Regions from separate parts of the Nocardioides nitrophenolicus genome, predicted to be linked through region 1. Evidence: riboswitches for the same ligand, from Rfam matches in the RefSeq annotation. Region 1 holds a riboswitch; each other region holds the start of a gene.
What was found. A riboswitch is a leader RNA that binds a small molecule or an ion and turns the genes downstream of it on or off. The one in region 1 is predicted to bind cobalamin.

Region 1 (9,906 bases):
TCAGGCGCTGACCGCTCGACCCGCCCGCGTCGAACTCGAGGGTCGAGCTCGAGGGCGCGCGCCTTCATGAGAACCCTCTCACCGGCGGCTCATGCCTGCCTCACTCCCGCTCGGGAGAGTGCTGACGTCGGCGAGGACGTCGACGCCACCGAGCGAGGAGGAACCATGAAGAAGCCCCTGATGGTCGCGGTCAGCACCCTGGCCGGCGTGACGGCGGTCGGCGTGGCCGCCGGCGTGCTGGCCTGGCCGGCGCAGGCGAGCGACGGCGGCGGCCAGCTGGCGTTCAAGCGCGAGCAGGACACCGCCGACGTCGTCCTGGTCACCGAGGACGACGACTCCGACGGCGACGACCTGCGGGCCCGGGCCGGGGACGACGACACCCGCGCCGGCACCCACACCCGGACCCGGACCGGAGCGGGCGACGACCGGACCCGCACCCGGACCGGGGCGCGCAGCGGACGCGACCACAGCCGGACCGGCCGGGCGGTGCGGGACTGGACCAACGACGGTCCGGGCCCGAAGGTGCGGGACTGGACCAGCAACCACACCAACGACAACACCCGGCACAACACCCGCGGCTGACCATGAGCACCCCGCTGTCGTCCTGGGACTTCGCCGAGGGGGACGCGATCACCCCCGAGCTGACCGCGCTGCGGCCGCTCGGGGGTGGCTCGGCGTACCAGGCATATCTGGCCTTCGACGAGATCACCTACGGCCCGGTCGTGGTCAAGGTGGTGCGTCCCGCGGAGGTCGACGACGAGCACACCCGTGCCGGGCTGGTGCGCGAGGCGACCGCGCTCGACGTCGCGCACCACCCGGTGACCGTCCGCGGCCTGCGGTACGACGCCGACGGGCCCCGGCCCCATCTCGTGCTCGAGCACGTGGAGGGGCCCAGCCTGGCCCGGCTGATCCGGCGGTACCGGCGGCTCGCGCCACAGCAGTACCTGCCGCTCGCGGTCGACCTCGCGTCCGCGCTGCACTTCTTCCGGCACGCCGACGTGTGCCACCTCGACCTCAAGCCCAGCAACGTGATCATGGGCTCGCCGGCGCGGCTGATCGACTTCTCGGTGGCCCGGCAGGCGGCCCACGCCGCCGAGATCACCGGGCACGTCGGCACCGACGCCTACCTGGCGCCGGAGCAGGCGGCGCCCGGTGGCGCGTACGGCGTGCCCGGGTACGCGAGCGACCTCTGGGGACTGGGGACGACCCTGTTCCACGCGATCGCGGGCCGCCGGCCGTTCCGCGACGGCGATCCCGACGCCGCCGAGCCCGCCGACCGGTTCCCGCAGCTGCTCGACGCGCCGGCGGAGCTCCCGGACGACGTACCGCCGAGCGTGGCGAAGCTCGTGCATGCGCTGCTGGAGCCCGACCCGGCGGACCGGCCGCTGCCCCGCGAGGTCGCCGACGCGCTGGAGCCGGAGCTGGCCGCGCTGCCCGCGCCCCGGCTGCACTGGAAGGGCTGAGCGGACCTCGCTCAGCGCTCGAGCCGGTAGCCCATGCCGCGGACGGTGGTGATGGCGGCGGCGCCGAGCTTGCGGCGCAGGTAGCCCACGTAGACGTCGACCACGTTGGACCCGGGGTCGAAGTCGAGTCCCCAGACGTGGTCGAGGAGCTGCTCGCGGGAGAGCACCTGACCCGCGTGGCGCAGGAAGATCTCGGCGAGGGCGAACTCGCGGGCCGACAGCTCGACCTCGCGGCCCGACACGGTGGCGCGGCGGGTGCGCAGGTCGAGCACGATGCCGGCGGCGCTCAGGGCGTCGGGCCCGCCGTCACCGGACGGCGCGGCGCCGGCCTGTCGCAGCCGCAGGCGGACCCGGGCGTTGAGCTCGGCGAATCGGAACGGCTTGGCCATGTAGTCGTCCGCGCCGCCGTCGAGCGCGCTCACCGTGTCGGTGACCGAGTCTCGGGCGGTGAGCACGATGACCGGGACCCGCGAGCCCTGGGAGCGCAGCTGGTCGAGCAGCTCGAAGCCGTCGAGGCCGGGCAGCCCGATGTCGAGGACGACGAGGTCCACGTCACCGGCCAGGGCGTGGTCGAGACCGGCGTGGCCATCGGCTGCGACGGTGGTGCGGTGGCCCTCGGCGCGCAGGCCCTTGGCGACGAAGGAGGCGATCCGCTCCTCGTCCTCGACGATCAGGATGTGGGCCACGTCAGCACCTGGGTCCGCTCGGCGTCGGGACTCACCGGGCCGCGGGGAACCGGCAGCACCGCGGGGAGGTCGATCACGAACCGGGCGCCGGGACCGGTGCCCGACCGGTCGACGTACGCCGTGCCGCCGTGGGCCTGGGCGATCGCACTCACGATGGACAGGCCGAGGCCGAAGCCCTCGTCGCCCTCGGGGACGGCGGCGCGGCCGAAGCGGCCGAAGATCCGGTCCTCGTCGCCGGGCGCGACGCCTGCTCCGTCGTCGTGCACCCAGCAGCGCAGGGTCGGGCCGACCAGCGCCGCGCCGATCGCGATCCGGCCGCCGGGAGCGGTGTGCTTGACGGCGTTGTCGGCGAGGGCGAGCAGCGCCTGGGTGATGCGTTGGCCGTCGAGGACCAGCTCGGCCGGCAGCTCGGGGGATGCCTCCAGCCGCCAGCGCCGCTCGCCGAGCGCGCTGGCCTTGGTGAGCACCGTCGCGAGCAGCGCGGCCGGGTCGGTGGCGCCCGGAGCGAGGAAGTCGGGCCGGTCGCTCTTGGCGAGCACGATCAGGTCGCCGACCAGTCGCGACATCCGGTCGACCTCGTCGAGGAGCAGGGCCCGGGTCTCGGCGACCTCCTGCGGGTTGGCGGGGTCGAGCAGCTCGAGATGCCCGCGCAGCACGGTGAGCGGCGTGCGCAGCTCGTGGCCGGCGTCGTCGAGGAACTGCCGCTGTCCGGCGAAGGCGTCCTCGAGCCGGTCCAGCATCCCGTTGACGGTGCGGGTGAGCGCGGTGATGTCGTCGTTGCCGCGCTCGGGCAGCCGGCGGGACAGGTCGGTCGCGGTGATCGTGTCGGCGGTGAGGTGCAGCGTGCGGAGCGGGCGGAGCAGGCGGCCCGACACCCAGGCCGCGGCGGCGGTGACCAGGGCGGCGGACAGCAGCGCGACCAGGGTGTAGGTGCGCATCGTCTGGCCGAGCTCGGCGCGGTCCTCGGCGAGATAGGTGACCACGAGCAGCGCCCCGCGCTGGCTGCCCTGGGAGACGGGCTGCGCGGTGATCCGCACCTCGCCGCGGTCGGTGTCGAGATAGGTCGTGCCGCCGTCGGCGACCAGCGGCGCGACCGCCTCCTGGAAGGCCGGCTCGTCGACCAGCGGGTCCTCGGGGAACTGCACCAGACGGCCGTCGCCGACCCAGCCGACCAGCAGCTCGTCGTCGTCGGGGACGTTGCGGCGCAGGAATCCCTCGAGCAGGTCGCGGATGGTGGCGAAGTCGCCGGTGCGCTGCAGCGCCACGAACTCGTCGAGCTCCTGCTCGACCTCGCTCTGCAGGGTCTCGGTCAAGGCCCGGCTCTCGACCCAGTAGACGATCAGGCCCGCGCCGGCGAGGGCGACGGTGACCAGCAGCGCGACCGTCGCCGTGATCCGGGTCCGGACGGACAGCCCGGACCGTGCGGGGCCGGTGCGTGGCTCAGTCGTCGTCATCGTGCCCGCGGTCGTCCCGGTCGTCCCGGTCCTCCCGGCGGTCGTCGCGGTCATCGCCGTGCCGGTCGTCGCGGTCGTCGCGGTCGTCGTCGCGGCCGCGGCGGTCGTCGTCATCGTCATCGTCGTCGAGGTCCGGCTGCGGCGTGATCACCTCGGTGCGCGGCGTGACCGGCTCGCTCGGCGGGCTGGCCGGGGAGGTCGGGGAGGTCGGGGTGGGCTCGGTGGCCGGCGTGGTGGGCGAGCTCCCGGCCGGCGCCGGACCGAGGTCGACGGGGGTGCGGGCGGGCGGCTCGTCGGCGCCCGCGCGCACCACCGCGCCCGCGGTGAAGCCGGCCAGCACCATCAGCGCCGCGACCGGCAGCAGGATCTTCCACGCACGACTCATGACCGCATCATCCTGCCCGATCGTGGGCGGTTCGTGAGAGCCGGATGAGAGGACTCTCATCCGGTGGGTGCCCTCTTTCGGAGGCAGCGCGGGACGGGCTCTCGGGCCTAGGGTGGTGGGTGTCACATCCGTGACGCGTGCCCGAGCCCAGGAGGCCCCGCGTGTTCGTCCCGTTCAGCGTCAACGACTTCCTCGACCGCGCCGTCCAGGTGTACGGCGAGCGGGTGGGTGTCGTCGACGAGCCGACCCAGCCCGCGCCCAGCCAGGGCGAGCTGACCTACGCCCGGATCGGCGAGCTGGCCCGGCGCCAGGCCGCCCGGCTCGACGAGCTCGGCATCGGCGTCGGCGAGCGGGTCGCGGTCGTCAGCCACAACAGCAGCCGGCTGCTGACGTCCTTCTTCGGCGTGAGCGGCTGGGGCCGGGTGCTGGTGCCGGTGAACTTCCGGCTCAGCCCCGACGAGGTGCAGTACATCGTCGACCACTCGGGTGCCCGGGTGCTCTACGTCGACCCCGAGCTCGAGGAGTCGCTGGCCGGCGTGACGTGCGAGCAGAAGTACCTGCTCGGCGACGACGACGCGCTCTACGCCCCCGAGGGCGCCGAGCCCAAGGCGTGGGACCACGACGAGGGCGCGACCGCCACCATCAACTACACCTCCGGCACCACCGCCCGGCCCAAGGGCGTGCAGATCACCCACCGCAACATCTGGGTGAACGCGGTGACCTTCGGCCTGCACGCCGGCATCAGCGACCGCGACGTCTACCTCCACACGCTGCCGCAGTTCCACGCCAACGGCTGGGGGATGCCGTTCGCGATGACCGGCGTCGGCGCCCGTCACATCATCCTGCGCAAGGTCGACGGCGCCGAGATCCTGCGCCGGGTCCGCGACCACGGGGTCACCGTGATGTGCGCGGCGCCGGCGGTCGCGGCCGCGGTGCTGGAGGCCGCGCAGACCTGGGAGGGCGAGATCCCCGGGCGCGACAAGGTGCGGATCATCATGGCCGGCGCCCCGCCGCCGACCAAGACCGTCATCCGGGTCCAGGAGGAGCTGGGCTGGGAGTTCATCCAGATCTACGGCCTCACCGAGACCTCGCCGCTGCTGACCATCAACCGCACCCGCGCCGAGTGGGACGACCTCTCGGCCGAGGAGCGCGCCACCCGGCTCACCCGCGCCGGGGCGCCGGCGATCGGCGTACGGCTGGCGATCGACGAGTCGGAGGAGGGAGCCGGCGAGGTGCTGGCCCGCTCGAACGTGATCCTCGAGGGCTACTGGGAGCAGCCCGAGGAGTCGGCCGCGGCGCTGAAGGACGGCTGGTTCCACACCGGAGACGGCGGCTACCTCGGCGACGACGGCTACCTCACCATCGCCGACCGCAAGAAGGACGTGATCATCACCGGCGGCGAGAACGTCACCTCGATCGAGGTCGAGGACACCCTGTTCTCGCACCCGGCCGTCGCCGAGGTCGCGGTGATCGGCGTACCGAGCGAGAAGTGGGGCGAGACGATCAAGGCGCTCGTCGTACTGACCCCCGACACGAGCGCCGGCCTCGAGATGGAGGCCGAGCTGATCCGCTGGTGCAAGGACCGGCTGGCCGGCTACAAGGCGCCGACGTCGGTGGAGTTCCGCGACGAGCTGGCCCGGACCGCGACCGGCAAGCTGCAGAAGTTCAAGCTCCGCGCGCCCTACTGGGAGGGGCTGACCCGCCAGGTGAACTGATCGGCCGGGACGAGCGTGGCGGCCCATCCCGCGGCCTGCCACGAGGTCGCCGTCGCCTCTGCCCAGGCCGGGTCCGCCGACGCGACGACGTCGACCTCGGTGGCGACCGCGTCCGGCCGCGCCGCCGGTACGCCGAGCGGCCGGCCGCTGATCGGGTCGGTGAAGTCGGGGCCGCCGTCGACGCAGGTCACCCGGCGCAGGCCGATCCCGAGGCGGCGCTGGTGCTGGGCCAGGCTCAGCGCGGCGATGCCGGCCTCGCCGTACCCGACGACGGTGAGGTGGTCCGGCGGGTGCACGGCCGAGCCGCGGGCGTAGCGGATCGAGCGGAGCAGGTCGCGCCCGTCCTCCCAGGTCGGTACGACGACCCGCACCCCGCCGCGGGTCGCGATCCGGCTCGCCAGGGCGCCGACGGCGTCGGCGTCGGTGCGGACCGCGGGGTGCCACAGCAGGAGGGTGTCCAGGTTGGGGTGGCCGTGCACGGCCACGGGAATGCCGGGCGCCTGCTGATCCTGCATGGGACCACCGTAGGCTGAGCTCCCACAGGTCCGCGGCCCAGGAACCCGGTGTGAGACCGGGGCGGTTCCGCCACTGTGACCCCGACGCCCTCGTGGCGGCGGGCAGCCAGACACTGGCCGCGGACACACCTACCGATGAGGGGCGAGAACCCCGAGGAGGCCTTGAGCGTCATGGCGCGCATCGCACTGCTGTCCACGTCCGACACCGACCTGCTGTCCGCGCGGGCGAGCGGGGCCGACTACGGGTGGGCCAACCCGAACCGTTCGACCCTCGACGGCCTCGTCGCGCTGGCCGAGGGGAGCGACCTGGTCGTCGTCCGGCTGCTCGGCTCCCCCCAGCAGTACGACGGCGAGCTGGCCGCGCTGCGGGCCACCGGGCGTCCGCTGGTGGTGCTCGGCGGCGAGCAGACACCGAGCGCGGAGCTGATGGAGACCTCGACGGTCCCGGTCGGGCTCGCGGCCGAGGCGCACCGCTACCTGGCCGAGGGCGGCCCGCGGAACCTGGCCCAGCTGCACGCCTTCCTCTCCGACACGGTGCTGCTCACCGGTGAGGGCTTCGAGGCCCCGGAGGTGATCCCGGCCTGGGGCCTGGTCGAGCGGCCTGGTGCGATAGTCCCTGCTCAAAAGCACCGAGATGCCCCGAGAACCGGTGCTTTTGAGCAGGGACTATCGCGGGTGGGCGTCCTCTTCTACCGCGCCCACCAGGCCAGCGGGAACACCGCCTTCGTCCACGCCCTGTGCGACGCGATCGACGCGACCGGGTCGGCCGTGGGGGTGCCGATCTTCGCCGGCTCGCTGCGGGCCGCGCCCGACGAGCTGTTCACCGCGCTCGGTGAGCTCGACGCGCTGGTCGTCACCGTGCTCGCCGCGGGCGGCAGCGTCCCGGCCGGCGCGAGCGCGGGCGGCGACGACGAGACCTGGGACGTGGAGCGGATCGCCGCGCTCGACATCCCCGTGCTGCAGGGCCTGTGCCTGACCAGCAGCCGGGCCGAGTGGGACGCCTCCGACGACGGCGTCTCGCCGCTCGACTACGCCAACCAGGTGGCGATCCCCGAGTTCGACGGGCGGATCAGCACCGCGCCCTTTTCGTTCAAGGAGCTCGACGACGCGGGCCTGCCGTCGTACGTCGCCGACCCGGAGCGCGCCGCCCGGGTGGCCGGGCTCGCGGTGAACTACGCGCGGCTGCGGCGGGTGCCGAACGCCGAGAAGCGGATCGCGCTCATGCTCAGCGCCTACCCCACCAAGCACTCCCGGATCGGCAACGCGGTCGGCCTCGACACGCCCGTCTCGGCGGTGCGGCTGCTGCGCCGGTTGCGCGACGCCGGGTACGACGTCGGCGACGGCTTCGGCGTCCTCGATCTCGAGGACGACACCGAGGCCGGCGACACCCTGATCCACGCGCTCATCGCGGCCGGCGGCCAGGACGAGGAGTGGCTGACCTCCGGCCAGCTCACCGACGCGCACGTGCGGATCACCAAGGCCGAGTACGACGCCTGGACCGCAGACCTGCCCGCCGACCTGCGCGGCGACATGGTCGAGGCGTGGGGCGAGTCGCCCGGCACGCTGTTCGTCAACGACAGCGGCGAGATCGTGCTCGCCACGCTGCGGGCCGGCAACGTCGTGCTGATGATCCAGCCGCCCCGCGGCTTCGGCGAGAACCCGGTCGCGATCTACCACGACCCCGACCTGGCGCCCTCGCACCACTACCTGGCGGCGTACCGCTGGGTCGAGCACGGCTTCGGCGCGCACGCCGTCGTCCACCTCGGCAAGCACGGCTCGATGGAGTGGCTGCCGGGCAAGAACGCCGCGCTGTCGGCGTCCTGCGGCACCGACGCGGCGATCGGCAGCATGCCGCTGATCTACCCCTTCCTCGTCAACGACCCGGGCGAGGGGGCGCAGGCCAAGCGCCGCGCGCACGCCACGATCGTCGACCACCTGGTCCCGCCGATGGCGCGCGCCGAGAGCTACGGCGACATCGCGCGGCTCGAGGGCCTGCTCGAGGAGTACGACAAGATCTCCGCGATGGACCCGGCCAAGCTGGCCGCGATCCGCGGCGAGATCTGGCAGCTCATGCACGCCGCCGAGCTGCACCGTGACCTCGGCCTCGAGGAGAAGCCCGAGGACGACGACTTCGACGACTTCCTGCTCCACGTCGACGGCTGGCTGTGCGAGATCAAGGACGTCCAGATCCGCGACGGCCTGCACGTGCTCGGCCAGGCGCCCGAGGGGGAGGCACGGGTCAACCTGGTGCTCGCGATCCTGCGCGCGGCGCAGGTGTGGGGCGGGCAGTCGCACGCCGTACCAGGGCTGCGGGCCGCGCTCGGCCTCGCGCCGGAGGCGCCGACCACCGAGGTCGACCGGGTCGAGGCCGAGGCACGCGAGCTGGTCGAGGCGATGGAGAAGGCGGGTTGGGACCCCGCCCGCGTCGCCGACCTGCACGCCTCGCCCGAGGTGCGGCAGGTGCTGGCGTTCGCGGCCACCCAGGTCGTCCCGCGCCTGGCCCGGACGACGGACGAGCTCGACCACACCCTGCACGCGCTGGACGGTGGCTACGTCCCGGCCGGCCCGTCCGGCTCGCCGCTGCGGGGCCTGGTCAACGTGCTCCCGACCGGCCGCAACTTCTACACCGTCGACCCGCGCGCCGTCCCGTCCCGGCTGGCCTGGCAGACCGGTCAGGCGATGGCCGAGTCGCTGCTCGCGCGCTACGTCGAGGAGGAGGCTGCGTACCCGGAGTCGGTCGGCCTCTCCGTCTGGGGCACGTCGGCGATGCGCACGTCGGGCGACGACATCGCCGAGGTGCTCGCGCTGCTCGGCGTACGTCCGGAGTGGGACGAGGCGTCGAAGCGGGTGCACGCGCTGACCGTCATCCCGCTGGAGGAGCTCGGCCGGCCGCGGATCGACGTCACCGTGCGGATCTCCGGCTTCTTCCGCGACGCCTTCCCCCACGTGGTCGCGATGCTCGACGACGCCGTGCGGATGGTCGCCGAGCTCGACGAGCCCCTCGACCAGAACTTCGTGCGCGCCCACGCCGCCGCTGACCTGGCCGAGCACGGCGACGAGCGGCGTGCACGCACCCGGATCTTCGGCTCCAAGCCGGGCTCCTACGGCGCCGGCATCCTGCAGGCCGTCGAGTCCGGCTCGTGGCGCGACGACGCCGACCTCGCCGAGGTCTACACCGCGTGGGGCGGCTTCGCCTACGGGCGCGACCTCGACGGCGTACCGGCGGCCGACGACATGCGCGCCAACTACCGGCGGATCAAGGTCGCGGCCAAGAACATCGACACCCGCGAGCACGACATCGCCGACAGCGACGACTACTTCCAGTACCACGGCGGCATGGTCGCCACGATCCGCGCGCTGACCGGCTCGGCCCCGAAGGCGTACGTCGGCGACTCGACCACGCCGGACGCCGTCCGGACTCGCACCCTGCAGGAGGAGACCAACCGCGTCTTCCGCGCCCGCGTCGTCAACCCGCGCTGGATCGGCGCCATGCAGCGGCACGGCTACAAGGGCGCCTTCGAGCTGGCCGCGACCGTCGACTACCTGTTCGGCTTCGACGCGACCGCGGGCGTGGTGCACGACTGGATGTACGAGTCGCTGGCTCGGTCGTACGTGCTGGACGAGACCAACCAGGAGTTCCTGCGCAAGTCGAACCCGTGGGCGCTGCGGAGCATCGTCGAGCGGCTGC
Region 2 (9,906 bases), 3.0 Mb from region 1:
GACGATCCTGCGCCGCTCCCCCGACCTGGCCGCCGAGTTCGACACGATCCGCGAGCACGGCCTGTCGCTGAACTCCCCCGACATCAACGGCGTACGCACCATCGCGGCGCCGATCTTCGAGGGCGACACGATCGTGGCGGCGATGGCCATCGTCGGCACCGCCGTCACCGTGTCGGCCGACGTGGACAGTGCGATGGCGCAGGCGCTGGTCCGCACCACCCGGGCGCTGTCCGAGGGGCTCGGCGGGCACTGACTCGGCGTACTTGACGGGCGTTTCTTGCGCTTGTCGGGCGTTGCAACGGCCGACAAGTGCAGGAATCGCCGGTCGACCGGCGATTCCTGCGCCCCAGCTCACAACCCCAGGTCGCGCCCGATCAGCTCCTTCATGATCTCGTTCGACCCGGCCCAGATCTTGGTGACCCGGGCGTCGCGCCAGGCCCGGGCGACCCGGTACTCGTTCATGAACCCGTAGCCACCGTGCAGCTGCACGCAGTGGTCGAGCACCTCCGACTGCACCTGCGAGGAGAACCACTTCGCCTTCGCCGCGTCGATCGCCGTGAGCGTGCCCTGGGAGTGGTTGAGGACGCACTTGTCGATGTACGCCTCGGCCGCCTCGATCCGGGTGACGAGGTCGGCGAGCAGGAACTTGTTGTGCTGGAAGGTGCCGATCGGAGCGCCGAAGGCCTGGCGCTCCTTGGCGTAGTCGATCGTCTCGAGGAGGATCTGCTTGGCGTGCGCGATGTTGGCGACCGCGCAGCCGAGCCGCTCCTGCGGGAGCTTCTGCATCATGTGGATGAAGCCCATGTTGAGCTCGCCGATGATCTCGGCGTCGGTGACCCGGACGTTCTCGAAGAACAGCTCGGCGGTGTCGGACTCCTCCATGCCGACCTTGTCGAGCTTCCGGCCGCGCGAGAAGCCCTCCATGGTGGCCTCGATGCCGAACAGGGTGATGCCCTTGGGTCCCTTCTCGGGGTCGGTGCGCACGGCGGTGACGAACAGGTCGCCGGAGTAGCCGTTGGTGATGAAGGTCTTCGAGCCGTTGATGATCCACGAGTCGCCGTCGCGCACCGCGGTGGTCTTGAGCGCGGCCAGGTCGGAGCCGCCCGACGGCTCGGTCATGCCGATGCCGAGCAGGATCTCGCCGGACGCGACGCCGGGGAGCCAGCGCTGCTTCTGCTCCTCGGTGCCGAGCTCGACGATGTACGGCGCGGTGATGTCGGCGTGGATGCCGTGACAGGTGGGGTACGCCGCACCGGCCTTGGCGAGCTCCTCCTGGAGCACGGCGTTGAACCGGTAGTCGCCGGCGTCGGCGCCGCCGTACTCCTCGGGGATGCACAGGCCGAGCAGGCCCTGCTTGCCGGCCTCGAGCCAGAACTCGCGCGGCAGCGCCTTGGCCTTGATGTGCTCCTCCGCGTGGGGCAGCACCGAGCGGTCCACGAACTCCTTGACGGATGCGCGGAATGCCTCGTGGTCCTCGTCGTAGATCTCACGCTTCATGGCCGCGACTCTACTCGCGGGTCACTTGGCGGGTCGTTGTCCTCGGGCACAAGAAAGCCCGCTCCCGGATTGGGCTCCGGGCACGGTCAGGGGGCGGCGGAGATCAGCTCGCCGCAGCCGCAGGCGGCCTGCACCTCGGCGTACAGGTCGGTGCCCTGCTGGCCCCACAGGCCGTTGACGACGAGGGCCGTCGGGCCGGCCACCAGGGCCTGGTTGTCGTCGTAGAGGTTGTCCTGGGCGTAGGCGCGGGCCTCCTCGGCCGAGGGCATCTCGACCCAGATGATCGTCTGCAGCAGCGCCGGGAGGCCGATGTCGACGCCGTCCTGGTCGCCGTAGCAGTCGAACTGGCGGAAGTCGACCTGTCCGTCGACACCGGTCTCGTTGGGGCTCCACTTCGTGATCGCGCACGACGGGTTGTCGCTGGTCAGGTCGGCGGTGGCGGTCTCGACGACCGCGAAGTCGAGCCGGGCGGCCGGGTCGGCCGCCACGGTGCTCGGCGTCGGCGAGGCGGGGGTCGTCTCCGTCATCGGGTCCGGCGAGCCGGTCGCGGAGGCGGGTGCCGGCGCTGCCTTCTGGTCGTCCTTCCCGTCGTCGGAGGAGCAGGCGGCGGTCGCGAGGACCAGGAGCAGGATCGCGGCAGAGCGGCCGAGGACGGAGATCACGTCCCCATCCAGCCACGGCTCGGCCACCGTCCGCGTCAGGGGAGCACCCCAATCCTCATGCGGACCGCACTACGCTTCCTCCGTGCCCAGCGGTCGACTCGTCGAAAGGGAGGCGAGCCTCGCCCAGGCCGGCGCCGCGCTCGACCGGCTGCGCGCCGGGTCAGGGGGCGCGCTCTGCCTGCTCGGGCCCGCGGGCGTCGGGAAGACGACGCTGCTGGACTCGGTCCTGGCCGGGGCCGGTGACCTGCGGCTGCTGCGGGCGGCGGCCGGCGAGCTCGAGACCCATGCGCCGTACGGCGTCGTCCGGCAGCTGTTCGGCCGGGCCCTGGCCGACCTCGACCCGGCCGCGATCGACGGCCTCGACGGCATCGCCCACGGCGCGGCCCGGGCCGCGGTGGACCTGGTGCTGCACCGCGGTGAGCCGGTCGCCGATCCGTCGGTGATGCTCAACAGCCTGTACTGGCTGCTCGACGGGCTCGCCGCCGACGGCCCGCTCGTGCTCGCGGTCGACGACGCGCACTGGGCCGACGAGGCCTCGCTCGTGTTCTGCCAGCATCTGCTGAGCCGGGCGGGCGAGCTGCCGGTGCTGCTCGTCGTCGCGGCCCGCGACATCCTCCCCGAGCGGCGCAGCCCGGCGCTGGCGGCGCTCGTCGCCGGGTCCGGCCGGCTCGACCTGGCGCCGCTCAGCGTGGCCGGCGTGCGGTCCTGCCTCGCCGACCTGGGCCACGCCGAGCTGAGTGACGAGATGGCTGCGGCCTGCGCCGACGTGACCGGCGGCAACCCCTTCCTGGTCACCGCGCTCGCCGACCTGCTCGGTACGACGGACGTCCGGTCGCTGGTTCCGCTGGCCGTCGTGGACACGGTCGTGCAACGGCTCACGGCGCTCGGCACGACCGAGCAAGCGCTCGCCCGCGCGGTCGCCGTCCTCGACTCGGCGCCGCTGCGGATCGCCGCCGACCTCGCGGACCTGTCCCCCGAGAAGGCGGGCATCGCGGCTGACCGGCTGCGGGACGCGGGGCTGTTCGCGACCGAGCGATTGCTCGGGTTCCGGCACGCCTTGCTGCGTGGCGCGGTCACCGCCGCGACCGGCGCCGCCACCCGCGACGACCTGCACCGGCGCGCCGCCCGGGCGCTCGCCGCCGAACCCGACGGACTGCATCCCGCGGCGGGACACCTGCTCGAGGCCGAGGGCGTCGGGGACCCGTGGGCGGCGGACCTGCTGCGCACCGCCGCCCGGGCGGCCCTGGCCGACGGCGCACCCCAGGCGGCGGTCGACCTGCTCCGCCGCGCGGTGGCCGAGCCGCCGCCCGCCGCCGACCTCCCGGCCCTGCTGGTCGAGCTCGGCACCGCGGAGCTGCACGCCGGCGACCCCGCGTCGGTGGCCACCTTGGAGCGCGCGGGCCGCGGCGTGAGCGACCCCGTGCTGCGGGCGCACTGCGCGCTGGGGCTCTCCGCGGCGTACCACGTGGGCGGGTTCTACGAACGATCCGTCCCCATCCTCGAGGCCGCGCTGGCGGACCTCGGACCGGAACACGGCGACCTGACCCTCCTCGTCGAGGCCGCGCTGGTCGCGGCCGAGATCTCCGTGCCCGGCTGCTTCGAGGACGCCCGCACCCGGCTCGCCGCGCACGGCGAGCTCGCCGGCGCCACCCCCGGCGAACGGCTGCTCCTCATCCACCAGGCCTCGGTCGCCAACGCGACCCTCGCGCCGATAGCCGAGGCCGGCGCCCTGGCCCGACGCGCGATCGGCGACGGGGCGACGCCCGAGCAGCTCGCCAGCCCGTTCGCCTGGTCGCTCGCACGGATCCACCTGGCCTGCTCCGGGGCGTACGACGAGGCGGCCGAGCTCTGCGCACAGGGTCTCGAGCTCGCCGCCCGCGAGGGCTCGGTCCCGCTGTATGCCGCCGCCTCCGTGACCCGCGGCTGGGCCCACCTGTGGGCCGGCCGCCTCGACGACAGCGGCACCGACTTCGCCGAGGCGCTGCGCCACGCCGAGGTCGTCGCCGGCGGTCAGCTGGTCCGGCTGATGGCCGCCGCCGGCCTGGCGGAGGCACTGCTCGGGCAGGGCCGGCTCGCCGAGGCGGTCGCCACCATCGAGCAGATTCCCGACGAGGTGGCCACCGACCCCAACAACGCCACGGGGATCCACCTGCTCCGCTCCCGCGGCCTGGTCCGCGCCGCGACCGGCGACCACGAGGGCGCGCTGGCCTCGCTGAGGCTGTGCAGCGAGCGGCTGATCGAGCTCGACATGGACTCGCCCACCTGGTGCGGCTGGCGGGTCGCCGCGGTGGAGAGCCTGTGGGCGCTGGGCAGGGTCGACGAGGCGCGAGAGCTCGCGGCCACCGAGCTGGCCGTCGCGGAGCGCAAGGCAGCGGCGAGCATGCTCGGCCAGGCGCTGCGGACCGTCGGCGAGGTCGCCGCGGACGACGGGATCGCCCAGCTGGAGCGGTCGGTCGAGGTACTCACCGGGTCGCAGGCCCGGCTCCAGGAGGCCCGCTCGCGAGTCGCGCTGGGCGCCGCGCTGCGTCGTACCGGACGGCGGGTCGAGGGCCGCGAGCAGCTCCGGATCGGCCGCGAGCTGGCGCACCGTCTCGGCGCGGCCGGCCTCGCCGAGCGGGCCACCACCGAGCTCGCCCTGGCCGGCGGCCGGGCCGGGCGGATCGAGACGACCGGCGTCGCGGCGCTCACCTCGGCCGAGCGACGGGTCGTCGAGCTGGCCGCCACCGGGCTGCGCAACCGCGACATCGCCCAGCGGCTGTTCCTCAGCACCAAGACCGTCGAGGTGCACCTCTCGCGCGCCTACCGCAAGCTCGGCGTGGGACGCGACGGTCTCGCCGCCCGGCTCGCCGCGGACGCGTAGGAGACTGGGGACCATGGCCGCCCACGACACCCGGATGCTGCTCCTGGGCGCGGTCGCGCTCTTCGAGCCGGTCAACGGCTACCAGATCCGCCGTGAGCTGCTGTCGTGGAGCGTCGACGACTGGGCCCACCTCAACCCGGGCTCGATCTACAACGGCCTGGCCACGTTGACCAAGCAGGGCTTCCTGGTGCGCCACGACCTCGACGACGGCGGCCGGGAGGTTGCGGTCTACGAGTCGACGGCGACCGGGCGCACCGAGCTCGAGCGCCTGGTGACCGCCGGCCTCGAGGAGGTCAGCGTCGTCGACCGCAAGGCGTTCAGCGCGGCCTTCGGACTGCTTCCGCTCGTCCCGCCCGAGAACGCGCTGCGGTCCCTGGTACGCCGACGGGTCGCCCTGGAGCAGCTGGTCGCCCGGCTCGCCACCCCGCCCGAGCCCGGCGACGCCCCGCCGCACGCCCTGCGCGGCGTGGTGATGTGGCTCGATCTCGCGGTGGCCGAGCTGGCCTGGCTGCGCGAGACCATCGAGGAGCTCGAGGCGGGCCGACTCGCGCTCGACGCGACGACCTGGACGCCGCCCGCGGACGACCCGGGCTGGCAGATGAACGCCGACCGCGAGCGGTACCGGGCGCTCCTCGGCGGCTGAGCCCGACCGCCACCGACCACCGGCGCGGCGGGCGCTGCTAGGCTCCGAACGCCAGTCAAGCCACCAGTGGCCAGGGAATCCGGTGAGAGTCCGGAGCTGACGCGCAGCGGTGAGGGTGACGGGCGGAGCAGGCAGTAGCCAGCCACTGGACCCCGGTCTGGGAAGGCGCCCCGTCCGATGGATCCCGAGTCCGAAGACCTGCTGGCTTCCGCGGACCGACCGGACCGCGCGAACCCGATGGACAGGCCCCGCGACCCGGGCTTGCGGACCACGACGGTGAGACCCGTATGCGCCACCCCACCCGTTCCTCCTCCGCCCTGCTCCTGAGCGGCGTCCTGCTGCTCGGCGCGCTGACCGGCTGCGGCTCCACCGACGCCGACGACCCGGGCGCGGCCGCGCCACCGACCTCCGACGCCGGCTACCCGGTCGGGCTCGCCAACTGTGACGTCGACGTGACCGTGACCGCGCCGATCGAGCGGGCCGTGGCCGTCAACCAGCCCGCGCTCGAGCTGCTCCTCGCGCTCGGCCTCGGCGACCGGATGGCCGGCTACGCCATCAGCGACGACAGCGTGCTGCCCGCGCTCGAGGCCGAGCGGGCGAAGGTGGAGCCGTTCGCGGCGGAGTTCCCGTCCTTCGAGTCGGTGCTCGACCGCGACCCGGACCTCCTCTACACCACCTTCGACTACACCTTCACCGACGAGGGCATCGCCGACCGCGGGCGGTTCACCGAGCTCGGCGTGCCGACGTACCAGTCGCCGAGCGAGTGCGCCGGGCAGGAGGCCGAGGTCCAGCACCGGCTCACCCTCGACGACCAGTACGCCGAGATCACCGACATCGCGCGGCTGTTCGGCGTGCCCGACAGGGGCGCGGAGCTGGTCGCCGACCTGAGGCGCCGCGCCGAGGCGGCCCAGCCGGCCCAGCAGGCCGCGGGCACGGGCGAGATCACCTTCGCGTGGTGGTACGCCGCCACGAAGACCCCCTACATCGCGGGCTGCTGCGGCGCACCCGGCCTGATGACCCGTGCGGTCGGGGCCACCAACGCGTTCGAGGACTCCGACCAGTACTGGCCCGAGATCGGCTGGGAGAGCCTGCTCGAGCGCGACCCGACGGTGCTCGTGCTCGCCGACCTGGGCCGCGGCGGCGACGGCGACAGCGCCCGGGCGAAGATCGACTTCCTCGAGTCCGACCCGGTCGCCCGTCGGCTGACCGCGGTCAAGGAGAGGCGCTACATCATTCTCGACGGCACCACGATGGACCCGTCGATCCGCAACGTCGACGGCATCGAGCAGCTCGCCGCCGGCCTGCGCGACCTGGGGCTGGCGGGGTGACCGGGGTGACCGGGGTGACCGGGGTGAGCAGCGCCGACCTGCTCGAGCGCTGGGACCGGCAGCAGGCGGCGTACATCGCCGAGCGCGAGGGCCGCTTCGCCGCGATGCTCGACGTCCTCGACCTGCAGTGCGGCGGCGAGCCGGCCGTCGTGGTCGACCTGGCGTGCGGGCCCGGCTCGCTTTCGTTCCGGGTGCTGGAGCGCTTCCCCCGGGCGCGGGTGCTCGGCGTCGACCACGACCCGGCGCTGCTGGCGCTGGCCCGTGAGGCCGGCGAGCGGTACGGCGACCGGGTGGCCTTCGTGGACGACGACCTCACCGCCGACGGCTGGGTCGAGCGCCTGCGGGCGCACGTCGGGGACGAGCCGGTCGCGGGCGTCGTCTCGACGACGGCGCTGCACTGGCTCTCGCCCGCCCAGCTGGTCGCGGCCTACCGCGACGCCCGCGACCTGCTCGCCGACGACGGCGTCCTGCTCGACGGCGACCACTTCCGCTACGACCACCGGCAGCCGCGGCTGCGCTCCTGGGCGGCCGAGCACGACCGGCGTACCCAGGAGGCGGCGTTCGACCGGGGCGCCGAGCCGTGGGACACCTGGTGGTCGGAGCTGTCCGCCCGCGCCGGGTACGCCGAGCTGGTCGCCGAGCGCGACCGGCGCTTCGCGGACCGGCCGGCGCCGGAGGCGACCGGTGTCGGCTTCCGGCTCGCGGCGCTGGCGCAGGCCGGGTTCGCCGAGCACGGCACGGTGTGGCAGCTCTTCGACGACTTCGTCGTCTACGGGGTGGCTTGACCTCCCGGCTCCGGCTGGCGACCGCGGTCGTCGTCGGCACCGCCCTGGTGCTGCTCTCGGTGGCGACGGCGACGATCGTGGGGCCCGCCGACCTGTCGGTGGGCGAGGTGCTCGCCGTCGTGCGCGAGCATCTCGGCGGTCCGCCGGCGGAGCTCTCCCGCCTGCGGGCGGCGATCGTGTGGGAGCTGCGCCTGCCGCGCAGCATCCTCGCGGCGGCCTGCGGCGCGGGGCTGGCGGTGTGCGGCGCGGTGCTGCAGTCCCTGCTGCGCAACCCCCTGGCCGACCCCTTCGTCCTCGGGATCTCTTCGGGCGCCTCGACCGGCGCGGTCGTGGTGGCGGTGCTCGGCATCGGCGCGGGCGCCCTGGGCCTGACCGGGGGCGCCTTCCTCGGCGCGCTGGTGTCCTTCGCGCTCGTCGTGCTGCTCGCCTGGGCGGCCGGCTCCGGACCCGACAAGCTGATCCTGGCCGGTGTCGCCGGCACCCAGCTCTTCTCCGCGCTGACCTCGTTCATCGTGCTGACGTCCGCGGATCCCGAGCAGACCCGCGGCGTCCTGGTCTGGCTGCTCGGCTCCCTCGGCGGGGCGCGCTGGTCCGACGCCCTCCTCGTCAGCGCGGTCGTGGCGGCGGGGACGGTGGTCTGCATCGTGCTGGCCCGCTCCCTCGACGCGTTCGCGTTCGGGACCGACGCCGCCGGCGCCCTCGGCATCGGGGTCGGCCGCACCCGGGCGGTGCTGCTGGTCACAACAGCAGCCATCACGGCGGTCGCGGTCGCCGCGGCCGGCGCGATCGGCTTCGTCGGCCTGGTGCTGCCGCACGCCGCGCGCGCCGTCGTCGGCCCCCGGCACCGCGCCCTGATCCCGATCACTGCCCTGGCCGGCGCCGTCTTCCTGGTCTGGGCCGACACGGTCGCCCGGGTGCTCGTCGCGCCGCAGGAGCTGCCGGTCGGCGTGGTGACCGCGCTGGTCGGCGTACCGGCGTTCGCGCTCGTGCTGCGCCGCCGCGGGAGGCGCGGATGAGCCTGCACGCGCGGGCCGTCAGCTGGCGGCGCGGGGGCCGGCTGGTCGTCGACGACGTGTCGCTGGACGTGCCCGAGAGCGCCACGGTCGGCCTGCTCGGGCCGAACGGGTCCGGGAAGTCCTCGCTGCTGCGCCTGCTCGCCGGGAGCCGGCGCCCGTCGTCCGGCGTGGTCACCCTCGACGACCTCCCGGTGCGTCAGTGGCGACGGCGCACCCTGGCCCGCCGGGTCGCCGTCGTCGACCAGCACGCCGACACGACCGTGGCCCTCACGGTCGCCGACGTCGTGGCGCTCGGCCGGATCCCGCACCAGGGGCCGTGGCGCCCGCACGACGCCGCCGACGACGCCGCCGTGGCGGCCGCGGCCGACGCCGTCGGGATCGGCCACCTGCTCGACCGCGGCTGGGACGCGCTGTCCGGCGGCGAGCGGCAGCGCGCCCAGCTGGCGCGGGCCCTGGCCCAGGAGCCGCGCGAGCTGCTCCTCGACGAGCCCACCAACCATCTCGACGTCGCCCACCAGCTCGAGCTGCTCACCCTGGTCCGCCGGCTGCCCGTCACCGCGGTCATCGCGCTGCACGACCTCAACCTCGCCGCCCAGTTCTGCGATCTGCTGCTCGTGCTGCGCGAAGGGCGGGTGGTGGCCGGTGGACCGCCGCTGGAGGCACTGACCCCCGAGCTGGTCGCGGAGGTGTACGACGTGCGGGCCCAGGTGGTCGCCGACGCGCACGGCACGTGGGTGCGGATCCTCGGCCGGCGCTGAGGAATTCCCGTCGCCGATGAGTCGGCGTCGGTGGCATGGTCTGTGCTGGGGGAAGGCGGGCGGGAGCCCGCTTGACGGCGCCGTGTTCAATCTTGAATACTCCGCCCTATTCAACCTTGACTACCGAGGGGAACCCATGATCGAGGCACGAGGGCTCGTGCAGACCTTCCACAGCGGACAGGGCAAGCAGAAGAAGGAGGTCCACGCCGTGCGGGGCGTCGACCTCGACGTCGAGGAGGGCGAGGTCGTCGGCTTCCTCGGCCCCAACGGCGCCGGCAAGACCACCACCCTGCGGATGCTGACCACGCTGCTCAAGCCGACGGCCGGCACCGCCACCGTCGCCGGCTTCGACGTCGC
Region 3 (9,906 bases), 2.3 Mb from region 1:
CCGGCTGGTGGTGGCGGTGTGGTCGGTGGCGGTCACTGGCAGGCCTCGCAGCTCTCGGGGTTCTCGAGGGAGCAGGCGATCGCTTCCTCGTCGGCGGTCGTGGGGGTGGGCAGCACGGCGACGGTCGCCTGCTGGATGCGCGAGGCGGGTCGCGAGCGCAGGTAGTACGTCGTCTTCAGCCCGCTCTTCCAGGCGAAGGCGTACATCGACGACAGCTTGCCGATCGTCGGTGCGGCCATGAAGAGGTTGAGCGACTGCGACTGGTCGATGAAGCCCTGGCGCTCGGCGGCCATCTCGACAAGCGCCTTCTGCGGGAGCTCCCAGGCGGTGCGGTAGAGCAGCCGTACGTCGGCCGGGATCGCCGCGATCCCCTGGATCGAGCCCTCGGCGCGCTTGATCTCCTCGCGGACCTCGGCGGTCCACAGGCCGCGCGCCTTGAGCTCGCGGACGAGCGCGGAGTTCACCTGGAGGAACTCCCCCGACAGCGTCTCGCGCTTGAACAGGTTGGAGACCTGCGGCTCGATGCACTCGTAGCAGCCGGCGATCGAGGCGATCGTCGCCGTCGGCGCGATCGCGATGAGCAGCGAGTTGCGCAGGCCGTGCTCGGCGACGCGCTCCTTGAGCGCGGCCCAGCGCTCGGGCTGGGTGACGGTGGCGCCCCACAGGTCGGGGTGCAGGTCGCCGCGGGCGGCCCGCGTGGCGTCGTACGCCGGGTGTGCGCCGTGGACGGCGGCGAGCTCGCAGGAGACCTCGAGCGCGGTCAGGTAGATCTCCTCCGAGATCCGGGTCGACAGCGCGCGGGCCTCCGGGGAGTCGAACGGCAGGCCGAGCGCGAAGAAGACGTCCTGCAGCCCCATCAGGCCCAAGCCGACCGGCCGCCAGCGCGGGTTGGAGGCCGCCGCCTCGGGGCTCGGGTAGTAGTTGATGTCGATGACCCGGTCGAGGAAGGGCACAGCGGTGCGCACGGTCGCGCGGAGCTTGTCCCAGTCGAGATCGGCACCACCGACCCCACCGACCCCGCCGGCGAGCAGGTGCTGGCCGAGGTTGACCGAGCCGAGGTTGCACACGGCGGTCTCGCCGTCGGAGGAGACCTCGATGATCTCGGTGCACAGGTTCGACAGGTGCACGACCGGCTGCCGCGGCCCCGGGGTGTCGGTGGTCTGGTTGCAGAACCGGTTGGCGGCGTCCTTGAAGGTCATCCAGCCGTTGCCGGTCTGGGCGAGGGTGCGCATCATCTTGGCGTAGAGGTCGCGGGCCTTGACCTGACGCACGTACCGGCCCTCGGCCTCGATCCGGCGGTAGGCCTCGTCGAACGCGGTGCCCCACAGGTCCGGCAGCTCCGGCGCCTCGTTCGGGTCGATGAGCGACCACGTCTCGTCGGCCTCGACCCGGCGCATGAACTCGTCGGGGATCCAGTGCGCCAGGTTGAGGTTGTGGGTCCGCCGGGCGTCCTCGCCGGTGTTGTCGCGCAGCTCGAGGAACTCCTCGACGTCGGGGTGCCACGGCTCCAGGTAGACGCATGCCGCGCCCTTGCGGCGCCCGCCCTGGTTGACCGCGGCGACCGAGGCGTCCAGCGTGCGCAGGAACGGCACGATCCCGTTGGACTGGCCGTTGGTGCCGCGGATCAGCGCGCCGCGCGAGCGGACCCGGGAGAAGCCGATGCCGATCCCGCCGGCGAACTTCGAGAGCTGGGCGACCTGGAGGTAGCGCGCGTAGATCGAGTCGAGCTCGTCGCGCGGGCTGTCGACGAGGTAGCACGACGACATCTGGGTGTGCCGGGTGCCGGAGTTGAAGAGCGTCGGGCTGCTCGGCAGGTAGGCCAGGCTCGACATCAGCCGGTAGAAGCCGATCGCCTCCTGCGGGGTGCGGGACAGGCCGCAGGCCACGCGCAGCAGGAAGTACTGCGGCGTCTCCAGCACCAGCCGGGTCGTCGGGTGCCGCAGCAGGTAGCGGTCGTAGACCGTGCGCAGGCCGAAGTACTCGAAGCGGCGGTCGGCGTCCTCGTCGATCGCGAAGTCGAGCTTGCGGGCGTTGTCCTTGACGAAGGCGGCGGTCTCGTCGCCGATCACGCCCTCGGCGTGGCCCAGCGCGACGGACTGGCTGAACGAGGCCACGCCCTGGTTGCGGACCTCCTTGTCGACGTACCCGGCGAGCAGCCGGGCCGCCAGTCGCGAGTACGCCGGCTCCTCGCCGATCAGCTCGGCCGCGGTCTGGATCGAGAGCCGGTCGAGCTCGGCGGTGGTCGCGCCGTCGTACAGGCCGCTGATGGTGCGCGTGGCGACCCGCATCGGGTCGACGTCGGGCAGGTCGGCACTGACCCGGTCGACGGCGCGGACGATCTTGGTGACGTCGACGCTCTCGGTCTCGCCGTTGCGCTTGCGCACCGTCATGGTGGTGCGGGTGGGTGACTCGGTGACGGTCACTGGCTTCTCCCCTCGGAGTCTGGCTCGCGAGGGGACGACAGCAGGGGAGGCGCCCCGTCGTCGGCAGGCGCCTGCTCAGCCGTCGGCCTTCCCACGAGGCCTCGGACCACCGCACCCGGCGGGCGCGGTGCGCTGGCAGGTCTTCGGACTCGCGGGCGTCTCCTCGAAAGGAGTCCTACTGGCCGTCGCTTCCCAGGTCGCACGTCGCGACCCAGTGCTGTGTGACGGCGGTCGTTCCCACTCACCGCTGCGGGGCAGTCCCGGACTTCCACCGGGTTCCCTCTTGCCTCCGCGCCCCTGGGTGGGGCGAGGAACCAGCTACGAGAACCACCATATGTAGTGGTTGCTCAGATCCGTGGGACCTAGATCTGGTGTCGGCGTGTCGGGTGCCCCGGAGGTGAGATATCCCACCAAGAGCGCCCGGGCGGCGCGTGCTAGCGTCCGCATCGCCAGTCGTGCTCACGAAGCAACGTGAGTCAGGGAACCCGGTGAGAGTCCGGGACTGACGCGCAGCGGTGAGGGTGACGGGCGGGGCAACACGCCACTGGTGGCGGGCAGCAGACACTCGGCTGACCGACTCCGGGAAGGCGCTCCGTCCGGTCGATCCCGAGTCCGAAGACCTGCTGGCCGTGGATCTCGAGGGTCCGCGACACACCCGCACCACAGGCTTCGCGCAAGAGCCTCGGACCCGAAAAGAGTGACCGTGACGTCGTTCCGTCGTACCCGCTTCCTGCCTGCCCTGGCCGCCCTGCCGCTCCTCCTCGCCGGGTGCGCCGGCGCTCCCGAGGCCGAGGACAAGGGCCCTGCCACCACGACCGGCTTCCCGGTGAAGGCCAGCAGCTGCGGCTTCACCTCGACCATCACCGCGCCGCCTGAGCGCGCGGTGACCATGAACCAGGGCGCGACCGAGGTCATGCTCGCGCTCGACCTGTCCGACCGGATGGCCGGCACGGCGTACCTCGACGACGCGGTGCCGCAGAAGTGGCAGCCGGCGTACGACGAGGTGAAGGTGCTCGCCAAGGAGTACCCCGACAACGAGACCCTGCTCGCCGCGAAGCCGGACTTCGTCTACGCGTCGTACGCCAGCGCCTTCGACGCCGACAACGCCGGCGCCCAGGACGAGCTGACCAAGCTCGGCATCGGCTCGTTCCTCTCGCTCTTCGGCTGCGGCGAGAACAAGCCCAGCGCCGACGTCTCGTTCGACTCGGTGTGGGACGAGATCGAGATCGTCGCCGACGTCTTCGGCGTCCCCGAGCGCGCCGACGCGCTGGAGAGGGAGCAGCAGGGTCAGCTCGACACCCTCGCCGCGGACAAGCCGGGCGACGGCCTGGACGTCTTCTGGTTCGACTCCGGCGACAAGACCGCGTTCGCCGGTGCCGGCGAGGGCGGCCCGCAGCTGATCCTCGACGCCGTGGGCGCGACCAACGTCTTCGGCGACGTCGAGGGCGGCTGGGCCGACGTGAGCTGGGAGCGGGTCGTCAAGTCCGACCCCGACGTGATCGTGCTGGCCGACGCGAGCTGGTCCACGGCCGACGACAAGATCGCGATGCTCGAGAAGGACCCGGTGCTCAAGAACCTGCGCGCGGTCAAGGCGAAGCGATACGTCGTGATCCCGTTCTCGGAGTCCACGCCCGGCGTGCGGCTGGCCGACGGAGCCGTCTCCGTCGGCGCCCAGCTCGCCGACCTGCCCCCGCTGGGCTGATGCTGCAGGCGGCCCGGCCGTCCCGGCCGGCGCGCACCCGGTCGGGAACGGGCCTCGTCGCGGGCGCCGCGCTCACCGTCGCCCTCGTCGCCACCGTCGTGGTGGCGGTGGGGATCGGCTCGGTGCACGTGCCCGCCGGCGACGTGGTCGACGTGGTGCTGCGCCGGATCGGCCTGCCGGTCGACGGCGTGACCCTCATCGACGACCGCATCGTCTGGCAGCTCCGGATGCCCCGCGTGGTGGGCGCCGCGGCCACCGGCGCCGGGCTGGCGCTGGCCGGCGCGGTGCTGCAGTCGCTGACCCGCAACGACCTGGCGGATCCCTACCTGCTCGGCATCTCCGGCGGCGCGACCGTCGGCGCGGTGACGGTGATCGTGCTCGGCGTCAGCGTCGCCGGGCTGGCCGGCAGCGCCCTGGTCGGTACGGCAGCCTTCGTCAGCGCCCTGGCCGCCCTTGCCCTGGTGCTCCTCCTCGCGACCGGGCGCTCCGGCGAGCTGCCCCCGGCCCGCACCGTGCTCGCCGGCGTCGCGGTCGGTCAGATGTGCGCGGCATTCACCTCGTTCGTGGTGATCATGGCCGGCGACCACGACGCCGCCCGGCGGGTGCTGGCCTGGACCATGGGCTCACTCGCCGGCGTGCGCTGGCACAGCGCCGGGGTGCTCGTCGCCGTCACGCTCGTCGCCCTCGTCGCGATCCTGCTGTACGCCGCCGACCTCGACGCCTTCGCGTTCGGGGACTCCTCGGCGGCCTCGCTCGGCGTCTCGATCCGGCGCACCCGCTGGGTGCTGCTGATCGGCACCGCGCTGCTCACCGCGTGCCTGGTCGCCTACACCGGGGCGATCGGGTTCGTCGGGCTCGTCGTGCCGCACGTCGTCCGGCTGGTGTGCGGGCCGCTGCACCGGCGGCTGCTGCCGCTGAGCGCACTGGCCGGCGCGGTGCTCATGATCTGGGCCGACACCGTCGCCCGCTCGCTGGTCGACGGCCAGGAGATCCCGATCGGCGTGGTGACCGCGGTGCTCGGGGCGCCGCTGTTCGCCTACCTGCTGCGGCGCGAGTCGAGGGCGCGATGAGGATCCACGCCGAGGGCGTCACCTGGGGCGTGCGCAGCCGCACGATCGTCCACGACATCACGCTCGACTGCCCGGCCGGCACCATCACCGGCCTGCTCGGCCCCAACGGCTCGGGCAAGACCACGCTGCTGCACGTGATGTCCGGGCTGCGCCGGCCGGCCTCCGGCACGGTCCGGCTCGGGGACGACGACGTGCACCGCCTGCCCGCCCGGGTGCGCGCGCGGCGGATCGCCGTCCTGGAGCAGCACACGTCGACCTCGCTGCCGCTCACCGCGCGCCAGGTCGTCGAGCTGGGCCGGATCCCGCACCGCGGCCGCTGGCCCGCGGCGCGCGACGAGGGCGCCGGCGAGGTCGCCGAGGCGATGCGGCGCAGCGGCGTCGACCACCTCGCCGACCAGGACTGGAGCACCCTGTCCGGCGGCGAGCGGCAACGCGTGCAGCTGGCCCGGGCGCTCAGCCAGGAGCCCGACGTCCTCATGCTCGACGAGCCGACCAACCACCTCGACCTGGCCCACCAGCTCGACCTGCTGGCCACGGTCCGCGCCCTCGGCCGGACCACGGTCGCCGCGCTGCACGACCTCGACCTGGCCGCCGCCTTCTGCGACCGGCTCGTCGTGCTGCGGGCGGGCCGGGTGGTCGCGGCGGGCTCGCCCGACGAGGTGCTGACCGCGGACCTGGTCCGCGACGTCTACGGCGTCGAGGCGACCGTCTGGCGCCACGACCACTCCGGCCGGCTGCACGTCGTGTGGCACGACCCCCGGGCGGCCCGGTGAGCCGCGCGGTGGTGCTGGTCCCGCTGGGCGTCGACGCCGGACGGTACGCCGCGGAGCTGGCCGAGGTCGCCGCGGCCACCGGGGCGTCGCTCGCCTTCCTGCAGGCGGGCTCTCCGAGCGTGACCGACGAGCTGGACCGGCTCGCCGGGCTCGGCGTACGGCAGGTCGAGCTGGTCGGGCTCGGGCTGGGCGCGCCGACGGCCCGGTCCTGGCTGCGCCGGGTCGCCGGGCACTGGCGGCGGGCCCGCCCCGAGGTCGAGGTGCTGGTCGGCGGCCGGGCCGTCACCGGCGAGGAGGCACCGCTGAGGTCGCCCGCCTGGGAGGACGTGCCCGGGCACGCCCACCAGGTCCTGGTGTGCCGCGGACCGCGCTGCTCGGCCCGCGGCTCGGCCGCCACGTCCGCCGCACTCGACGCCGAGCTGCGGGCCCGCGGCCTCGGCGACGACGACGTCCTGGTCACCCAGACCGGCTGCCTGTTCCCCTGCAACCAGGCGCCGGTGGTCGTCGTCCACCCCGACGACAGCTGGTACGGCGGCGTCGACCCGGACCGGGCGCGCGCGATCGTCGCCGACCACCTGGTCGGCGGGCTGCCGCTCCCGGACCGGCTGCCGCGCGCGCGACCCTAGGACGCGCCGAGGCCGGCCAGCAGCCGGGTCACCTCGCGCGGCTCGTCGACCCAGAACCCGACCCGCTCGACGACCCGCTCGCCGTCGTGGGTGACCAGGGCGGTCGGCCCGGCGAGGGCGAGCTCGACGTTGGTGCGGTTGCCGGGGCCGACCAGGAGCAGCCCGTCGGCCTCGTGCACCGAGCGCACCAGGCCCTCGAACTCATGCTCCACCCCGCGCACCGCCGTCACCGACGCCAGCGGCACGTCGACCCGGAGCCGCGGCCCGTTGCGGATCACCAGCCGGTCGGCGAGCACCAGGTGCCGGCGTACCGAGAACGAGGCGGCCATGCCCAGCATCCAGAACGCGCCCCACACCCCGACCACGAACAGCGGGATCCGCACGACGTCCGCCCAGGTCGCGTCGACGGCGCGCAGCACGAGCTCGAACGCGACCACCTCGGCGAACGCGCCGAAGATCCACAGCCACATCACCGGCGCGGTGAGCCGGGCGTAGCCGAGCTGGGTCGCCCCCGCCGGAGCGTCCGGCCGGCGGACCAGCCAGCGGGCGAGGCAGCGCCAGATCGCCACCTCGAGCAGCACCGCGTCCTTGACGATCCGCCACGCCGGGGTCACGTCGCCTCCTCCTCCATCAGCGCGGTGAACCGGGCGATCGTGGCGTCCAGCACCCTGGTGAGCTCGGTCAGACGCCGCGCGGACAGGTCGCCGAAGAGCCGGCGGCCCAGGTCGTCGTAGCCGGCCTGGTTGTCCTCGATCACCGCCCGCCCGGCGGCTGTCGGGGTCACCAGGGTGGCCCGCCGGTCCGTCGGGTGCGGCTCGCGGGTGACGTGGCCGGACGCGACCAGCCCGTCGACCAGGCCCGTGACATTGCGCGGCGTGACGTCCAGCGCGGCGGCCAGCCGCTGCTGGGTCTGCGGTCCGGACAGCCCCAGCTCCCAGAGCAGGTGGACCCGCGACGCGGTCAGCCCGGTCTCCTTCTCGTAGCGGCTCAGGTCGCTGGAGATGAGCAGGGACAGGTGCATCACGCGGTCGATGGCGGCGCGGGGAGTGGCGTCCATGTGCTGAGGTTAGTACATGATGAATGAACCTCACTAATTTTCCGGCCCTAGGCTCCCCCCATGAACCTCGTCGTGTGGATCGTGACCGGCCTGCTGGCCGCGCTGTTCCTGATGGCCGGCTCGATGAAGCTGGCCAAGTCCAAGGAGCAGATCGTGACCGATCCCCGGATGGGCTGGGCCGAGCCGATGCCGCCCGGGGTGATCAAGCTGATCGGGGCCGCGGAGGTGCTGGGCGCGCTCGGGCTGGTGCTGCCCGGCGCGCTGGAGATCGCGACCGGCCTGGTGCCGGCGGCCGCGATCGGGCTCGCCGTGATCATGGCGGCGGCCGTGGTCACCCACCTGCGCCGCGGCGAGTCGCAGAGCGCCGCCCTGACCGTGGTGCTGCTGGCCGGATGCCTGTTCGTGGCGGTCGAGCGGCTCGGGCCGCGGTCCTTCTGAGCCGCTCGCGCTACGGCGCGCGGAAGATCACGCTCACGAAGACGACACCGTCGTCGTCGCGCCAGGCGCCCACCGCCGCCTGACGGTACGCCGGCTGGACGATCACGGCGTGGTGGGACGGCGAGTCCATCCAGGCCCGGACGACGGCCGCCGGGTCGCGGAAGCCCGCGCCCCGGGCGATGATCTCGCCGACCCGGGACCCTCCGCAGCGCCCGAAGACCTTGCCGAGCCCCGCGTAGTGCACCATCTCGTCGCGGACCGCCATCCGCCGGGACCGCGCCTCGGCGAGGCCGTCGACGCACGCCGACGGCTGCAGCCCGGACCGGCCGCGGTTGACCCGGCGCCGCTCGATGGCCTTCAGCACCGCGGCCTCGTAGGCATCGCTCATCGCCCGGACCGACCTGTCCTGCCCAGCGGCGGCGGCCGCACCGGGGGCGGCGAGGACCGTCGCGGCGACGGTCAGCGCCAGCGTGACACGGTCGAATGCGGGCATGGGGGGACACCTCCGAGTCGGTGTGATCCCTCAACGCTGGTGGTTGGCGGGCATCACCGTCAACCACCCGCCCACACGCGGCGGCTCCCTCAGTACGGGCCGTACCACGCGGGGTCGAAGTCGCACGCGCCTCCCGCGCCGGCGGGAACGAGCACGGCCCGGAGGGCTACCTGCCACCTCCCGACGCGGCCGAAACCCGCGCCCGGGACCGGGTCGTGTTCCACAGCAGCACCGCCGCCGCCACCTGCAGGACGCCGATCACCGCGGCCAGCAGCGGCACGTGGCCGTCGACGAGCGCGCCGGCGACCGCGCCACCGACCAGGGCGCCGATGCCCTGCACCGCGGCGAACACGCCGTACGCCGTGGCCCGGCGGCCCGCGGGGACCAGGTCGGCGACGTACGCCTTCACGGTCGAGTCCTGCACGCCGGTCGCCGCGCCCCAGACGACGACACCGGCGAGCACCCACCCGAGCTGGTCGGTGAACACGCAGAGCGGGACGACCGCGACGAGCACGGGTACGACGAGCAGCACCCGCCCGCCCCAGCGGTCGAACATCCCGCCCGTCGCCAGCGCGGCCACCGCCTCGACGGCCATCGCAAGGGCGTAGACGAGCGGCACCGCGGCCGCGGCGACCAGGCCCGCCTCCACGAAGCGGTAGGACATCACGCCGAAGGTCATCAGCCCCGCCGTCGTCAGCGCGGCCGAGAGCGAGAAGAGGTGGAAGCTGCGCGGCAGGTCCGCGCCGACCGCCGCGGCGCGCACCTCCGCCCACGCACTGCGGGGCGGCCGGGCGGTCGGCGGCATCTCGGCGTCGGGCTCGGCGTCGGGCTCGGCGTCGGGCTCGGCCTGGGTCGCGATCGGCGCTCGGCGGCGGAGCTGGGCGAGCAGCAGCATCGCCAGCGCGCCCGGGATCGCCAGCACCGCGAAGCCCGGCCAGAGCAGGCCGGTCAGCGCCGCGATCCCGGCCAGCAGCAGCGGGCCGGTGAACGCGCCGACCTGGTCGAGCGCCTTGTGGACCGCGAAGCCCTTCCCGCGTCCGGTGGTCGTCGCCATCCGCGCGAGCAGCGCGGACTTCGCCGGGCTGCGGACCGCCTTGCCGGTGCGCTCCAGCACGATCAGCGTGGCCGCGACCGCCAGTCCGGCGCTGCCGAGGAAGGGTGTGACCGCGAGCAGCGGCACGCAGACCGCGGTCATGCCGTACCCGACGACGGTCAGCCGCCAGTGGCGGTTGCTCCGGTCCGCCCACGGCCCGGTGACCAGCCGCAACATCAGCGCGACCGCCTCGCCCGCGCCGGTCACCAGACCGACGGTCAGGGCGGAGGC

Region 2: another riboswitch for cobalamin. It lies ahead of JOD66_RS09990 (ABC transporter substrate-binding protein); the one in region 1 lies ahead of cobN (cobaltochelatase subunit CobN).
Region 3: another riboswitch for cobalamin. It lies ahead of JOD66_RS13255 (ABC transporter substrate-binding protein); the one in region 1 lies ahead of cobN (cobaltochelatase subunit CobN).

The regions. Positions count from the first base shown of each region.
Region 1 is NZ_JAFBBY010000001.1:5,038,198-5,048,103, forward strand. Features, by position in the region: gene JOD66_RS24240 (hypothetical protein) at 1-11, shown strand, start outside; gene JOD66_RS24245 (hypothetical protein) at 166-582, shown strand; gene JOD66_RS24250 (serine/threonine-protein kinase) at 585-1,463, shown strand; gene JOD66_RS24255 (response regulator transcription factor) at 1,475-2,149, opposite strand; gene JOD66_RS24260 (sensor histidine kinase) at 2,134-3,657, opposite strand; gene JOD66_RS28765 (hypothetical protein) at 3,590-3,988, opposite strand; gene JOD66_RS24265 (AMP-binding protein) at 4,150-5,703, shown strand; gene JOD66_RS24270 (hypothetical protein) at 5,670-6,218, opposite strand; cobalamin riboswitch at 6,235-6,354, shown strand; gene cobN (cobaltochelatase subunit CobN) at 6,390-9,906, shown strand, end outside.
Region 2 is NZ_JAFBBY010000001.1:2,029,696-2,039,601, forward strand. Features, by position in the region: gene JOD66_RS09965 (IclR family transcriptional regulator) at 1-253, shown strand, start outside; gene JOD66_RS09970 (acyl-CoA dehydrogenase family protein) at 352-1,497, opposite strand; gene JOD66_RS09975 (hypothetical protein) at 1,584-2,159, opposite strand; gene JOD66_RS29055 (AAA family ATPase) at 2,242-5,019, shown strand; gene JOD66_RS09985 (PadR family transcriptional regulator) at 5,033-5,662, shown strand; cobalamin riboswitch at 5,698-5,882, shown strand; gene JOD66_RS09990 (ABC transporter substrate-binding protein) at 5,950-6,990, shown strand; gene JOD66_RS09995 (class I SAM-dependent methyltransferase) at 6,987-7,775, shown strand; gene JOD66_RS10000 (FecCD family ABC transporter permease) at 7,772-8,791, shown strand; gene JOD66_RS10005 (ABC transporter ATP-binding protein) at 8,788-9,549, shown strand; gene JOD66_RS10010 (ATP-binding cassette domain-containing protein) at 9,686-9,906, shown strand, end outside.
Region 3 is NZ_JAFBBY010000001.1:2,719,511-2,729,416, reverse strand. Features, by position in the region: gene JOD66_RS13265 (ribonucleotide-diphosphate reductase subunit beta) at 1-36, opposite strand, end outside; gene JOD66_RS13260 (ribonucleoside-diphosphate reductase subunit alpha) at 33-2,423, opposite strand; cobalamin riboswitch at 2,541-2,757, opposite strand; cobalamin riboswitch at 2,859-3,063, shown strand; gene JOD66_RS13255 (ABC transporter substrate-binding protein) at 3,121-4,125, shown strand; gene JOD66_RS13250 (FecCD family ABC transporter permease) at 4,125-5,195, shown strand; gene JOD66_RS13245 (ABC transporter ATP-binding protein) at 5,192-5,968, shown strand; gene JOD66_RS29500 ((2Fe-2S) ferredoxin domain-containing protein) at 5,965-6,594, shown strand; gene JOD66_RS13235 (hypothetical protein) at 6,591-7,208, opposite strand; gene JOD66_RS13230 (MarR family winged helix-turn-helix transcriptional regulator) at 7,205-7,651, opposite strand; gene JOD66_RS13225 (DoxX family protein) at 7,712-8,089, shown strand; gene JOD66_RS13220 (CAP domain-containing protein) at 8,100-8,582, opposite strand; gene JOD66_RS13215 (MFS transporter) at 8,749-9,906, opposite strand, start outside.